Regions from separate parts of the Sphingomonas sp. T1 genome, predicted to be linked through region 2. Evidence: predicted binding sites of a transcription regulator. Region 2 holds the regulator's gene; the other holds the start of a gene.
What was found. Region 2 encodes LexA, which represses DNA repair genes until DNA is damaged. Its sites were predicted from a motif close to GTTCCNCNCTTGTTCT; they were not measured.

Region 1 (7,533 bases), on a different contig from region 2:
CTTCGACCGAGCCCGCTTGGCGGTCCCGACCCGGTTGGGTGACGATCCTTGCTTGGGTCGACACCTGGACGAAGGAGATCGTCGCGCAGCGCGCGGCCAATCGTCTCCTGCCGACCCTCCAGAGTGGAGGATGCCGCCTGTGCCTTCGGTAATATTTTCCGGAGGCCAAAGTGACCGAAACCTATCAGCTTCACAGGACGTGGCCGATGGCGAGACTACCGCTCGATGCCGAAATTCGAGCCAGGAACATTGTCGAACAGCTCGGCGGGGTATGGCGTGGCACCCGCGGCGAATGCCGTTGCCCGGCCCATGATGATGGCTCACCCAGCCTGTCCGTCCGGCTCGGCGATTCGGCCATCCTGTTTCACTGTTTTGCCGGCTGTACGACGCTCGAGGTGCTCAAGGCGCTTCAGCGCCGGAAGCTCCATGACCGTTCTGCCGTGGCAATGCCGCAAGGGAAGCCGAAGCGCGACATGGGCGCGCTCGCCGTGCGTCTCTGGAACGCCAGCGCGCCGATCGCGGGCACGCTCGCTGAAGACTATCTCGTCGCCCGTGGCCTGACCGCGCCATACCCCAAGGCTCTACGCTTCAACCCGGCGACCATATTCGGCTCCGGCGCCGATAGACGCGTCATGCCCGCGATGATCGCTGCGGTCGAAAACGACCTCGGTCTCGTCGCGGTTCAACGTACCTTCCTCGCTTCCGATGATGTGCTGCGAAAGCCCATCCCCAAGCCGAAGGTTGCGCTCGGGCTGCTCGGCACAGCTGCGATCCGGCTTGCGCCCGCGACCGACGAACTGGGCCTTGCCGAAGGGATCGAGGACGCTCTGTCAGCAACGCAGTGGTTCGGAACGCCGACATGGGCGCTGGGCGGTGTCGAACGGCTTGCCTTCGTCGCGATCCCGGAGAAGGTCCGGCGTGTGATCGTTTACGGCGACCGAGGCCGCGCGGCCGACCGCCTGCTCGATAAGGCACGCGATCACCTTAAGGCGAACGGGCGGGAACTCATCAGCCGTGTGCCGGAGCATCATGACGATTGGAACGATGCCTGGCGCGCGCACCAGCGGAGCGCATGATACAGCACCAGCGGCAGCTGGATCATGGGGATCATGAGTGCGTCAGCCGAGCCGCATCAACTGTGAAGGGTAGGGAGCGACGAGCTCCTTCAGATCGTCCCATGGTGCCGATAGCCAGCGATCATAGTCGTCGTCGTGGAGAACCACCGGCATCGCCTTTGGATGAATCGGCGCGACGATCGCATTCGGCTCTGTGGTCAAAAACCCGTAGGCGTTTCCGCGCTCCGTCGGTCGCCAGATCCCGGCCAAGGCAAATATCGGGCGACTAGGCACGTCGAACCAGTGGAGCGGCTTTTTCCCGTCCTCGCCAGGCGCGATCCCGAACTCGGAGAATGCGGTCACCGGCACCAGGCAACGGCGCGCCGGCGTCGTCAGCATCGACCGCCAGAAGCTCGAGTTGAGATTGCGCACGTTCGTCACGTACTTGGTGAGCTTTACGCTTGCTTCGCGCTTGCTTGGCACCTGGGTTGGTACACCCCACTCCATCCGCTCGATCTTCCGATCGGCACCGTCCTGGATGACCACTTGGCCGTAGAACGGCGTCTTCTTGCCCGTCGGAAAGATGTCGGGGGCGGGGTAGGTCTCGTCCGGCTCGTAAGGTGGCCGGATGCCGAACGTCGCAGCGATCTCCGCCTGCTTTGCCGTCAGCCTGTATCGATTACACATCCGAGCACCCTATGGTGGTGCCGGCGAGCTCGCCCGCCGGCACTCTGGTCTTAGAGCTTGTCCTTCAGCCCCTTGGCGGGCGTGAACGCGACCTTCTTCGATGCCGCGATCGTCATTGCCTCGCCGGTCGACGGGTTCCGGCCCTGGCGCTCGGGACGATCCTTGACCGAAAACTTGCCGAAGCCGGCGATCGCGACCTCTTCGCCCTTTGCGGCCGCGCCTGCGATATGCTCGAACACAGCGGCAATCGCGGCCTTGGCTTCTGCCTCGCTCGTGCTCGTCGTACCCGCGACCGCCTTGACCAGTTCACCCATATTCATGCTCATGTACTTCCCTTGTGAAACTCACACGACCTTAGCCATGACGAGCAACCTTTCAACGACGCTGCGCAACGCGAGCGACATCGCGGCCTTCCGCTCGCGTGTTCGAACGTTGGCTTATCATCACGTCGTCGAGGGTATCGGACTGCGTGCGGACAGGCGCGTCCGCCCAACGGGCGCTTCGGCAGACGCGAAGCCTTGGCGTGGCCACCTACCGTGCACCGCGCTCCCGGGTGACGCGCGGATCTTCGTACAAGTCGCGGATCGCGCGTAGGCGAAACACGTTCCACCAGCGCTGCCAACGATGCTCGGCCGCATCGTGGAGCATATGGCACCGCTGACAGAGTGCCGCGAGATTGCCGGGCATGCTGTTGCCCGGATCGTGGTCGAGATGCGCGCAGGCGAGAACGACATAGGTCGTTCGCACCGACTTGAGGATGAAGTCGCCCTTCAACGTGATCCGCTTGCCACGCGCTGAGCGCCAGCACGTAGCCTCTGCGTCCCACCAACGGCCGTCGCCGAGATGGGCTACCCGTCGCATGTGCGGTCTCGAGCAATGCTCGCAGCGCGCGCCGGCTCGGTCGAAGCGGATCACGTCGGACAGCTGCCGCCAATCGATCGGGTAAAGCCAGCGGTTTTCGGGGCGGATCGGCATCTCGATTCTATGAGTCAGTCGATGGCAGAACGAAAGAGAAATCTTCCTGCTTTGTTTGCCGTATGTTGCGCAGCCGTTCCATCCCGCAGTCATCCGTCGAATCCCGATTTAGTCGAACCGCTTGCGGGAATCGTCTTGACGGAGCGCTGCCATGAGCGGAACATAAAGAGAACAATTCGAGTTTGAGCTTATCATGTTTGCCGCGCCCACTAACCTCCAGCACAGTCTCGCACGGTTGCGAACGATCGCGGTTCCCGTCGCCGACTACCGGGTGTTGCCGTTCGAAATCCAGGGCATCGATAGCCGCCTGAGTGGCGGGGGCCTGCGCACAGGTGCGCTCCACGAGGCCGCAGCGCACAGCTGCTCGCTAGTCGACGACGCAGCCACCACGCTGTTCCTTGCCGGCATTGCAGCACGCGAGTCGGCCCGGACCGGCGGGCCGGTATTGTGGGCGAGTTGCCGTAACGATCTTTACGCCCCCGGCCTCGAGCAGGCGGGCCTGCTTTCCGCGAACGTGATCTATGCGCAGCCGCTCGATGACGCGGCGCTGCTGGCCGTAATCGAAGACGCGGTGCGCGATGGCACACCGTCTGCGGTTATCGCGGAAGCACGGCAGGTCTCAATGGTGGCGACACGCCGGCTTCAGCTGGTTGCGGCCGACGCAGACATACCTGTGCTCCTCCTTCGGCGACGACGCGGGCGCGAGCAGGATCCGCTTGGCGAACCATCGGCCGCGTGGACCCGCTGGCGGATTGCCAGTGCGCCGTCCGAACGCCTGAGCGTCGCCGGGGTAGGGCGGCCGCGTTGGTCGGTCGAGCTTGCCCGCCAGCGCAGTGGCACATCGTTTTCTATGATCGTGGAGGGGTGCGATGAGACGGGTTGTCTCGCTGTTCCTGCCGCACTTGGCCATCGAACGGCTGAGACGGCTGGACCGGCACGCTATGCCGCAGCCTAGGCCCGTCGCGCTCCATCTCCCTGTCGACGACAATCCCGGCGCCTGTTCCGTTCCGCGTGGCGGCGGTTGGCGACCCGGTGCGCGCTGGGCCCGTACGGACGCGCCTGAGAGCACCGACGTCGAATGTCAGATCGCAGCGCTCCCGGCACATGCGAAACCGCCAATGCGCGAACTCGGCCGGCGCTCGGAAGCGGCGGTCCACCCGTACCGCGGCGATGCGCCAGCAGATCAAGCCATGTCGGTAGAAGGAACGGTCGCCGCCTTCCATGCGTCGCCGCTCGCATTGATCGATAAGGTTGGTCGGCGGGACGAGGTCGTGGCAGCCTGCGCTTCGGCTGCAAGCCTCGGGATCGTTGTCGGCATGGCCGCAACCCATGCCCGCGCCTTGGTGTCAGACCTCGATTTCCGACCGGCTGAGCCGGAAGCAGATGCGGCGTTGCTCGACCATCTGGCACTGCGCGCCGTGCGTCGTTGGACACCGATCGCCGCGGCAACACCACCCGACGGGCTGTGGCTCGATCTGACCGGCTGCGATCATCTTCATGGCGGCGAGGAGCGCTTCTGCCAGCGGCTGCGCGCTTTCTGCCAGCGCGCCGGCTTCACGGCCCGTGTTGCGGTTGCGGACACGCCAGGCGCCGCGCATGCGGTCGCCCGTTTTGGGCGCGCCGCTCTCACGATTGTGCCGTCGGGGCGTACCGTCGAAGCGCTCGGACCATTGCCGATCGCAGCACTGCGTTTGAACAGCGTAGCGCTGACCGCCGGCCGCAAGTTCGGGTTCGAGACGGTCGCGGATCTCCTGCCCGTCGCCCGGGGACCGCTAGCGCGCCGTCTCGGCCTACCCGCGATCACGCGGCTCGATCAGGCGCTGGGCGGCGTCGCCGAGCCGATCACGCCGCGCCAGGATGCAGAGGTGCCGATCGTCGAAAGGCGCCTGCTGGAGCCCATCTGCACCGCGGAGGCGATCGAGCGCGTCATGGGAGACCTGCTCGCCGACCTCGCCGAGGTGCTGCAGGCGAGGGGGCTCGGCGCTCGCGCCTTGCGGCTGGTAGGGCTACGGATCGATGAAGGCGAGCAAGTGGTCGCTGTCGGCACGTCTCGTCCGACGCGGGAAGTGTCGCATCTCCTTCGCCTTCTGAAGCTTCGCATCGACCGGATCGATCCCGGGCTCGGCATTGAGCAGTTCACGCTGGTCGCATCTCACACAGAACCGCTTGATGCCATCGACCTGGGAGCCGTGCTCGCAGGCGAGACATTGGTGCGCGATCCTGCCCGCTTGGTCGACGTCGTCGCTGGCAGGATTGGCGCGCGCGCGGTGTACCGCCTCGCGCCCGTCGAAAGCCATGTGCCCGAGCGCGCAGTGATTCGCTCGGACCCTGTCGACGCACCCGGCGGCTGGCCAGAATGGGTTCGCCCCGTTCGGTTGTTCGCGAGGCCAGAGCCGCTGGCGCGCGTGGTAGCCCTGCTGCCGGATCAGCCGCCCCGGCGGTTCGAATGGCGCGGCACGACCTACATGATCGTCGCCGGCGACGGCCCCGAGCGCATCCACGGCGAATGGTGGCGCCGCGACGCCGAGGTCTGGGCGGTGCGCGATTACTACCGTGTCGAGGATGAAAAGGGCGGTCGCTACTGGGTGTTCCGACGCGGTGATGGCTTCGAAAGCGAGACCGGCGATCTCAGCTGGTGGATGCACGGTGTGTTCGCATGACCGACTATGTCGAGCTGCAGGTCCTGACGCACTTCTCGCTGCTGCGCGGCGCGTCGAGCCCCGACGAGCTGTTCGCAGCGGCAAATCTGCTCGGACTGGAGGCGTTGGGGCTTTCGGATATCGGTTCCGTCGCCGGGATCGTACGGGGCTGGGAGGCGCAGAAGGCGACCGGCGTGCGGATGATTGCCGGTGCCCGCGTCGATCTCGCCTGTGGGCGCCGGCTGCTGCTCTATCCGACCGATCGGCCCGCCTGGTCCCGGCTTACCCGGCTGCTGACAGTCGGCAAGAAGCGAGCGGGCAAGGGCAAGTGCGAGCTGCACTGGCACGATCTCCTGCCTTGGTCCGAAGGGACGGTCGCCATCCTGCTCGCCGAGGAAGCCAGCGACCATAATGCGGTCGCGCTCGCCGATCTGAAAACGGTGTATGGCAAGCGCGGCTATATGGCGCTGTACCAGCGGCGCCGGCCGAACGATGCCGTCCGTATCGATGCGCTGGCCCGCCAAGCCGCGGCTGCAGGCGTACGCGCGGTCGTCACCGGCGACATCCTCTATCACGCGCCCGAGGCACGGCTGATGCAGGACGTCGTCACTGCGGTCAGAGAGAAGTGCACTGTCGACGAACTCGGCTATCGCCGTGAGGTGAACGCGGACCGCGCGCTCAAGTCGCCGGCCGAGATGGTTCGACGGTTCAAGGCCTACCCGGACGCACTGCGCGCCAGCGTCGATATTGCGCGCGCCTGTACCTTCGATCTCGGCGAACTGGCGTACCAATACCCACATGAGCGGCTGTTGGAGGGGCTGAGCGCACAGGAAGCGCTCGAGCGCTTGGCGCTGGAGGCCGTCGACCGGATGTTCGATGGGGCGGTGCCCCAGGCGTACACCGATCAGATCAAACACGAGCTGAAGCTCATCGCAGAGCTGGCATACGCCCCGTATTTCCTGACCGTCTACGCGATCGTGCGCGAAGCACGGCGTCGCGGGATCCTGTGCCAGGGGCGGGGGTCTGCCGCGAACTCGTGCGTATGTTTCGTGCTCGCGATCACCTCGATCGACCCGATCAAGCACGAACTGCTGTTCGAGCGGTTCGTCTCGGGCGAGCGCCGTGAGCCGCCCGATATCGATGTCGATTTCGAGCATGAGCGGCGCGAAGAGATCATCCAGTGGATTTACGAAACCTACGGCCGCAACCACGCCGCGCTGACGGCTGTGGTGCAGCGCTACCGCGCGCGCGGCGCCGTGCGCGACGTCGGCAAGGCGCTGGGGTTGCCCGAGGACCTGACGTCGTCGTTGGCGGGTCTGGTCTGGGGTTGGTCGGCCGAGGGCGTCGGCGAGAAGCAGGTCAATGAACTCAACCTAGATATGGGCGATCGTCGGTTGCGGCTTACGCTCGAACTCGCCCGCAAGCTGATTGGCGTGCCGCGGCACATGTCGCAGCACCCTGGCGGGTTCGTGCTCACCCACGATCGGCTCGACGACCTTGTGCCGATCGAGCCTGCCGCAATGGTCGACCGGCAGATCATCGAGTGGGACAAAGATGATATCGACTCCCTGAAGTTCATGAAGGTCGACGTGCTCGGCCTAGGCATGCTCGGCTGCATGAATCGCGCCTTCAATATGCTGGAAGAAACCAAGGGCGTGCGGATCGGGCTTGCCGACCTGCAGGACGACGATCCGGACGTGTACGCGATGATCCAGAAGGCCGACACGCTCGGCACCTTCCAGATCGAGAGCCGCGCACAGATGTCGATGCTGCCGCGCATGAAGCCGCGGCGTTTCTACGACCTTGTCATTCAAGTCGCGATCGTGCGGCCAGGCCCAATCCAGGGCGACATGGTTCACCCGTATCTGCGCCGACGCGAGGGGCTCGAAAAGCCTGAATATCCGCGACCGGAATTGCGCGCGGTCCTCGAGAAGACACTTGGCGTGCCGCTGTTCCAGGAGCAGGCGATGAAGGTCGCGATCGTCGGCGCGGGCTTTACCCCGGCCGAGGCGGACCAACTGCGCCGCGCGATGGCGACCTTCAAGGTCACCGGCGGCGTGTCGCATTTTTCGGAAAAGCTGGTCGAGGGCATGGTCGCGCGGGGGTATCCTCGCGACTTCGCCGAGCGCACCTTCCGTCAGCTCGAGGGCTTCGGCTCCTACGGTTTCCCAGAAAGC
Region 2 (7,533 bases):
GCGGCGGTCGCCGCGACGATGCTGATCGTGATGCGGCTGCTGGCGCTCAGCCCATGGCTCGCGCTGCACACGCGACTGCCATTGATCGCCGCGCTTGCCGGTGCCGCAGCGGCGATCGGCTACACCGTGCTGACGGGCAGCCAGGTGCCGACGATCCGCTCCTGCGTCGCGGCGTTGCTGGTGCTGGTCGCGCTGGCGATGGGGCGCGAGGCGATGACGTTGCGGCTCGTCGCGACGGGAGCGATCGCGGTGATGCTCGCGCTGCCTGAATCGCTCGCCGGGCCGAGCTTCCAATTGTCGTTCGCCGCGATCACCGCGATCATCGCGCTGCACGAGCATCCCGTCGTCCGTGCCACGTTCACGCCGCATGACGAGGGCCGCGGCAGGACGCCTGTTGCGCGGCGCCGTGTCGCTGCTGCTGACCGGGCTCGTCGTCGAGGCGGCGCTGATGCCGATCGCGGTCTATCATTTCCACAAGGCCGGGGTGTACGGCGCGGTGGCCAATATCGTCGCGATCCCGCTGACCACGTTCGTCGTGATGCCGTTCGAGGCGCTGGCGCTGCTGCTCGACACGATTGGGCTCGGCGCACCCGCCTGGTGGCTGGTGCAGCATGCGCTCGACGCGTTGCTGTGGCTTGCGCGTGCGGTCGCCCACGCACCGGGCGCAGTCCGCGCGTTGCCTGCGGTTCCCGACGGGGCGTTTGCCTTGATGGTCGGCGGCGGTGTGTGGATCGCGCTGTGGCGGACGCGGTGGCGACGGATCGGGATCCTGCCCTTGGCGGTCGGCGCGGCGTGGGCGCTGACGACGCCGTCACCCGATATCCTTGTAACGGGCGATGGGCGTCACGTCGCGGTCCGGACCGCCGCCGGGCTCGCGCTGCTCCGCGATCGGGCGGGGGACTATGTCCGCGATACGCTGGCGGAGAATGGCGGGGTCGATGGTGAGCCGCTGCTTCTCGCGGATCAGCCCGATGCGCGGCGCAGCCGCGACCTGTGCCTGACCGATGTCGTAGCCCGCGGCCGGGCTTGGCGCGTGCTGGCGACGCGCAGCGTTTACCGGGTGCCGATTGCGCAGATGGTTGCCGCATGCCGGCGCGCGGACATCGTCATCAGCGAGCGCGGGCTGCCGCGCGGTTGTACGCCGCGATGGCTGAAGCTCGACCGGTCGATGCTCGCGCGGACCGGGGGGATCGCGTTGACGTTGACCACGGGGCGGATGGTGACGGTGCTCAATCCGGGGGACCGGCACCCGTGGCGCGATCCACCGACGCTGGCGCGGCCAATGCGACGGTTCGGGGCGGCGGGCGATCAGCATGGGCTGGCCGGGGGGGCGGCGTCGGTCCGGTTTCGGGTGCCGGCTCGGGGGTGGTCAGAGCGATAGGTCGCGACTGGGTATGTCGGGTCATGATCCTGCGAAGGTGGGGCCTCCGATTGGGAGGGCCGCAATTCCGAAACGCGGACGATGGTGCCTGGGGCCGTTGGTCACGAACGCCACTGCCGGTTGCGTGGCGGTGATGACCGCCAGCGCCCCCAGCATTCGTCAGTCGTAGCGGCGCAGGATACCCGACAGCTTGCCCTGAACCCGGACCTGAGCGGGCGCATAACGCTGCGGGTCATAGGCGCGGTTGGCCGGGTCGAGCCGGACCATCGCGCCCTCGCGGCGGAAATATTTCAACGTCGCTTCGCTGTCCTCGATCAGCGCGACGACGATCTCGCCGTCGCGGGCGATCTCGGTACGGCGGATCAGCGCATAATCGCCATCGAGGATGCCGGCTTCGACCATCGAGTCCCCCGAAACCTCCAGCGCATAATGCTCGCCAGTGCCAAGCAAAGCGGCCGGGACGGCAAGCATCGAGCTGCCCTCGAAGGCTTCGATCGGGACGCCGGCGGCGATCCGGCCGTGCAGCGGGATCTCGACGACGTCGTTCGCCGCGATGCGGGCGGGCGACGCGGGCGTGGCGCTGGCCGTGTTCGGCGCAGATACGGTGTCGGCCGATGCCGCCACCTTCGGCCCCGACTTCGCCGCCGTCTGCCCTGTTGCCGCCTCGGGACGCTCGGGCATCCTCAGCACTTCGAGCGCGCGCGCCCGGTTGGGCAGGCGCCGGATGAAGTTGCGCTCCTCAAGCGCGCTGATCAGACGGTGCACGCCCGATTTCGATTTCAGGTCGAGCGCGTCCTTCATCTCCTCGAACGAGGGCGACACGCCCGTCTCGGCGAGGCGGTCATTGATGAAGCAGACAAGCTCGTGCTGCTTGCGCGTGAGCATAACGGTTCTCCGTCCGGAACAGACGAGGAACTTCTATGGAACACTTGCAGCTTCGTCAAGCGGTGACGTCACGCGATGACGAGGATTTCCGCCGAGTCGCCCGCCCTTGCCGCCGGCGCGTCGCCATCGCGGATGATCAGGCAGGACGAGCGGGCGAGCGTCAGCAGCATCGAGCTGTCCTGGATGGTCGAGGCATAGGCGCGGCCGTCGCGCAGTTCGGCGCGCATATAGTCGGTCCGCGACTGGTTGGGCGGAAGATCCTCGCCGAGCAGCGCATGCGTCGTCTGCGGCAGGGGATCGCGCGCGCCGAGCATGTGCGCGACGACGGGGCGGACGAACAGGATCGCGGTGACGAAGGCGGAGACGGGATTGCCCGGCAGGCCGAGCAGCATCGTCCTGCCAAGCGTGCCCGCCATCATCGGCTTGCCCGGGCGCAGCGCGATCCGCCAGAAGTCGATGCTGCCGCCCGCTGCCTCGATCGCGGGGCGGACGAGGTCGTGATCACCGACCGACGCCCCCCCGGTGGTCACGAGCAGATCGGCATCGACCCCGGCAAAGGCGTCACGCAGCGTGTCGAGCCGGTCGGGGAGGATTCCGAGATCGATAATGTCGACGGGCAGGTCGGCGAGCATCGCGGCGAGCATGATGCCGTTTGATTCCGGCAGCGGGACGGGGTCGCTGGTCGAGCCGGGCGGGACGAGTTCGTCCCCCGTCGCGGCGACGGCGACGCGCAGCCGGCGGCCAACCGACAAGGCGCCGTGCCCGCCGGTCGCAGCGACCGCGATGCGGGCGGGCGTCAGCCGGTCGCCGGCCGCGATCAGCCGCGTGCCGGTCGCGAAGTCGAGCCCCTTGCGGCGTGTGTTGCGTCCCTCGAAGGCGGGGCCTTCGCCGTCGAGCATCAGCCCGTCGCCGTCGCGCGCCGCCTCCTCCTGGACGAGCACAGTGTCGGCGCCCGCCGGCATCGCCGCGCCAGTGAAAATCCGCGTAGCCTGTCCCGCGCTGACCAAGCGGGCGAAGGGGCGGCCGGCGGCGCTTTCGCCGATGACCGTCCACGGCCCGGGCAGATCGGCGTAGCGGATCGCATAGCCGTCCATCGCCGAGAGGTCGGTCGCGGGCTGGGTGCGGCGGGCGAGAATGTCCTCCGCCGCCCAGCGACCCATCGCGGAGCGCAGCGGCACGGTTTCGGCCGGCACGCGCGATGCCATGGCGAAGAGGCGGGACTGGGCTTCGGCGACGGGGACGAGAGGGCGCATGCGGGCTCCGTTCAGCGGGGCGATGAAGGTCTGCGCTGCTCGCACGAATGCCGCGGGGCGGAAAGCGGGCAACGCCGCGACCGGCAGGACACCGGTCGGTTACGCGATCAACGTACGAGGTACGGCAGACGTTGCGGTGAGATGGGACGACATGTCCGGCGTTGCGCCGCACGCAAATCCTGTCGTCAGCGCGGGCAAAACGCGCTAGCCCTGTGGCGCAGGTCCGACGCAAGCCGGATCCGCACAGATCGCGTCGGTGCCCTTCGGGGCTTGAATGGGAATGCGGTGCGGGGTTCGCCCCAAGACCGCAGCTGTCCCTGCAACTGTAAGCGGCGAGCGACACGCACGCGCCCCCTGCGACGGGGGCAGCCACTGGGCCGATGGCCTGGGAAGGTGTGCGTCGAGCCTTGACCCGCGAGCCAGGAGACCTGCCGGCGTCTGGTCGCTCTTGTCCCGGTCCAGGGGGTGGCCGAGGCACGGTGAACGCCGTCTGAGCGACGACCATGCGGCGGGGGCCGCATCGGCGACGCATGCCGGCCGCTCATGGCGTCCGGTCGGCGCGCGTCCCGGTCGTTCGCGGCAGGCCCCCGTCCTCGTCGGACGCCGGGGATGTGCTAATGACCAAGATCATGACCGGGCGGACCGCCGGGCGTTCGACGCGACACCGGATCGGCTGGATGTTCGCGATGCTGGTTGCGGCCAACATCGCCGCCTGGGGATGGGCGTTCGCGCTGTTCCAGGCGCAGCCGCTGATGCTGGGCACCGCGATGCTCGCCTGGGGGCTGGGGCTGCGCCACGCGGTCGATGCGGATCATATCGCGGCGATCGACAATGTGACGCGCAAGCTGATGCAGGACGGGCAGCGGCCGATCGGGGTCGGCTTCTGGTTCGCGATCGGCCATTCGGGGATCGTCCTGATCGCCGCGGTCGCCATCGCGCTGACCGCGAGCGCTCTGTCACAGTTCGAGGCGTTCAAGCAGGCGGGCGGGGTGATCGCGACACTGATCTCCGCGCTGTTCCTGTTCACGATCGCGGCAATGAACCTGATCATCCTGCGATCGGTGTGGCGGACCTTCGGCCATGTCCGCGGCGGGGGGCGCTATGTCGAGGAGGATCTCGACCTGCTGCTCGGCAATCGCGGGCTGCTCGCGCGGCTGTTCCGGCCGATGTTCCGGCTGGTGACGCGCAGCTGGCACATGGCGCCGCTCGGGTTCCTGTTCGGGCTGGGGTTCGACACTGCGACCGAAGTCGCGATCCTCGGCCTGTCGGCGAGCCAGGCGGCGGACGGGTTGTCGATCGGTACGGTGCTGGTGCTGCCCGTGCTGTTCGCGACGGGCATGGCGCTGGTCGACAGTGCCGACGGGGTGGTGATGCTCGGCGCGTATGAATGGGCGTTCGTGAAGCCGATCCGCAAGCTCTATTACAACATCACGATCACGCTGATCTCGGCGATCGTCGCGATCGCGATCGGCGGGATCGAAACGCTCGCGCTGCTGGCGTCGAAGCTGGGCCTCAGCGGGGGCGTGTGGGACGTCGCTTCGGCGCTGGGCGAGAATTTCAACGGGCTGGGCTTTGCGATAATCGCGCTGTTCGTGGCGTGCTGGGTGCTGAGTTTTGCGATCTACCGGTGGAAGCGGTTCGACGAGATCGAGGTAGTGCGGGGCTAACAAACAGCGTCGTCATCCCGGGCTCGACCCGGCACCCAGAGCCAGGCACCGCATTTTGTTTGGCTCTGGGTCCTGACTTTCGTCGGGATGACGGAGGTCAGGTGCATTGGCACAACCGCCAAACTCCTCTAAACCCAACCGCGAGGTTTGGTTCTACCGAACCTCGACAGATCGCGCCGGTGCCCTTCGGGGCTTGAATGGGAATGCGGTGCGGGAGGTTTGCCTCCCAATGCCGCGGCTGTCCCTGCAACTGTAAGCGGTGAGCGAGACGCACAGGCCCCCGATGCGGGGGCAGCCACTGGGTCACGGGACCTGGGAAGGCGTGCATCGAGCTTCGACCCGCGAGCCAGGAGACCTGCCAGCGTCATGGTCGCTCTTGCCTTGATCCAGGGGATGGTCGCGGCACGGTACTCCGTCTGAGCGACGAACGCGTGCGGCCGTCTTGGTCGCGCGCGCGTGTGGCTGCGGATGTGCGTCCGTCCGTGGCTGTCGTTCCGACGCCCGGAGAGTATCGCATGACCGAACCCCAGCCGACCCTGGCCAAGATTCCCGTCACCATCGTCACCGGATTCCTCGGCGCGGGCAAGACCACGCTGATCAGCCACCTGATCCGGAATGCCGGTGGCCGGCGGCTCGCGGTGATCGTCAACGAATTCGGCACGCTCGGCATCGACGGCGACATATTGAAGGGCTGCGCGATCCCCGATTGCCCGGCCGAGAACGTCGTCGAGCTCGCCAATGGCTGCATCTGCTGCACCGTCGCTGACGATTTCATCCCGACCGTCGAGACTTTGCTCGCGCTCGACCCGCGGCCCGACCATATCCTGATCGAGACATCGGGGCTCGCCCTGCCCAAGCCGTTGCTGAAGGCGTTCGACTGGCCCGCGATCCGGTCGAAGATCACGGTCGACGGGGTGATCGCGCTGGCCGATGCGGAAGCGGTCGCCGCGGGGCGGTTCGCGCCCGACCTCGCCGCGATCGAGGCGCAGCGTCGCGCGGATCCGAGCGTCGATCACGAGACGCCGCTCGCCGAGGTGTTCGAGGACCAGCTCGCCTGTGCGGATCTGGTGCTGCTGACCAAGGCGGATCTGGCGGGCGAGGCGGGGGTGGCTGCGGCGCGCGCGGTGATCGCGGCGGAGTCCACGCGTGCGTTGCCGGTGATCGCGCTGACCGACGGGGTGATCGATCCGCGCGTCGTGCTCGGGCTGAACGCGGCGGCGGAGGACGACATCGCGGCGCGGCCGTCGCATCATGATGGCGCGGACGATCACGAGCATGACGATTTTGACAGCATGATCGTCGAGCTTGGCGAGATCGCGGACCCGGCGGCGCTGGCGGCACGGATCGAGACGCTGGCGCGCGACGCCGACATCCTGCGCGTGAAGGGCTATGCCGCGGTGACGGGCAAGCCGATGCGGCTGCTGGTGCAGGCGGTCGGGGCGCGGGTGCGGACGCAATATGACCGGCCGTGGCGCGCCGACGAGGCGCGCCAGACGCGGCTGGTGGTGATCGCCGAGCATGACCGGATCGACCCCGCAAGGATCCGGGCCGCGCTTCAGGGCTGACGACGATGCACGTCGTCTTCCGCGAAAGCCACGGGCTGGAGGAAAGCGCGGTCCCGCAGGACCTGGCGCAGAGCCCGGCGGACCTCGTCGTCCTGTCCTTTTCGGACGGGGATCTCGGCGCGTTCGCGGCCGGGTGGCGGCGTGCGGCGGCGAGTGGGAGCCCGCTGCCGTCGCTGCGGCTCGCCAACCTGTCTGCGCTCGCGCATCCGCTGTCGGTCGATACCTATGTCGAGCGGACGCTGGCGGGGGGTGAAGGCGCGAAGGGGATCGTGATCCGGCTGATCGGCGGGCGGTCCTACTGGTCCTATGGGTTGCAGCAGCTCGAGGCGCTGGCGCGGGCGCGGGGGATCGCGCTGGCGGTGCTGCCGGCCGACGGGCGGATCGACGCGCGGCTCGATGCGGCGTCGACGGTGCCGGTGTCGACGCTGCGTCGGCTCGCCGCGCTGTGCGACGACGGCGGCGCGGTCGCGGCGCAGGCGGCGCTGGCGCAGATGGCGCTGGCGGCGGGGCTCTATGCCGGGCCGGTCGCGGGCGTGAAGACGGTCCCCGAGGTCGGTGGCTGGCAGCCGCGCGACGGGGTGACGTGCCCCGCGGCGTTCGCGATGACCGCGACGCGGCCGCGAATCCTGCTGATCTTCTACCGCTCCTACCTGACCGCTGCCGATCTCGACCCGATCGAGGCGCTGCACGCCGGGCTGAGTGGGGCGGGGTTCGACGTCGTCGGGCTGTTCGCGCCGTCGCTGAAGGCGCCGGGCGTCGCGGGGTGGCTGGCGCGCTGGGTC

Region 1: the regulator LexA is predicted to act here: its motif matches at 2,875-2,890, upstream of GV027_RS18620 (ImuA family protein).

What each region holds. Positions count from the first base shown of each region.
Region 1 is NZ_LR733882.1:49,263-56,795, forward strand. Features, by position in the region: gene GV027_RS18600 (DUF7146 domain-containing protein) at 207-1,076, shown strand; gene GV027_RS18605 (SOS response-associated peptidase) at 1,119-1,742, opposite strand; gene GV027_RS18610 (HU family DNA-binding protein) at 1,793-2,062, opposite strand; gene GV027_RS18615 (hypothetical protein) at 2,274-2,603, opposite strand; gene GV027_RS18620 (ImuA family protein) at 2,911-3,672, shown strand; gene GV027_RS18625 (DNA polymerase Y family protein) at 3,908-5,377, shown strand; gene GV027_RS18630 (error-prone DNA polymerase) at 5,374-7,533, shown strand, end outside.
Region 2 is NZ_LR733875.1:3,401,319-3,408,851, forward strand. Features, by position in the region: partial or broken gene GV027_RS21815 (ComEC/Rec2 family competence protein) at 1-279, shown strand, start outside; gene GV027_RS21820 (ComEC/Rec2 family competence protein) at 368-1,381, shown strand; gene lexA (transcriptional repressor LexA) at 1,541-2,266, opposite strand; gene GV027_RS15535 (molybdopterin molybdotransferase MoeA) at 2,335-3,519, opposite strand; cobalamin riboswitch at 3,757-3,969, shown strand; gene GV027_RS15540 (HoxN/HupN/NixA family nickel/cobalt transporter) at 4,149-5,186, shown strand; cobalamin riboswitch at 5,347-5,563, shown strand; gene cobW (cobalamin biosynthesis protein CobW) at 5,702-6,751, shown strand; gene cobN (cobaltochelatase subunit CobN) at 6,757-7,533, shown strand, end outside.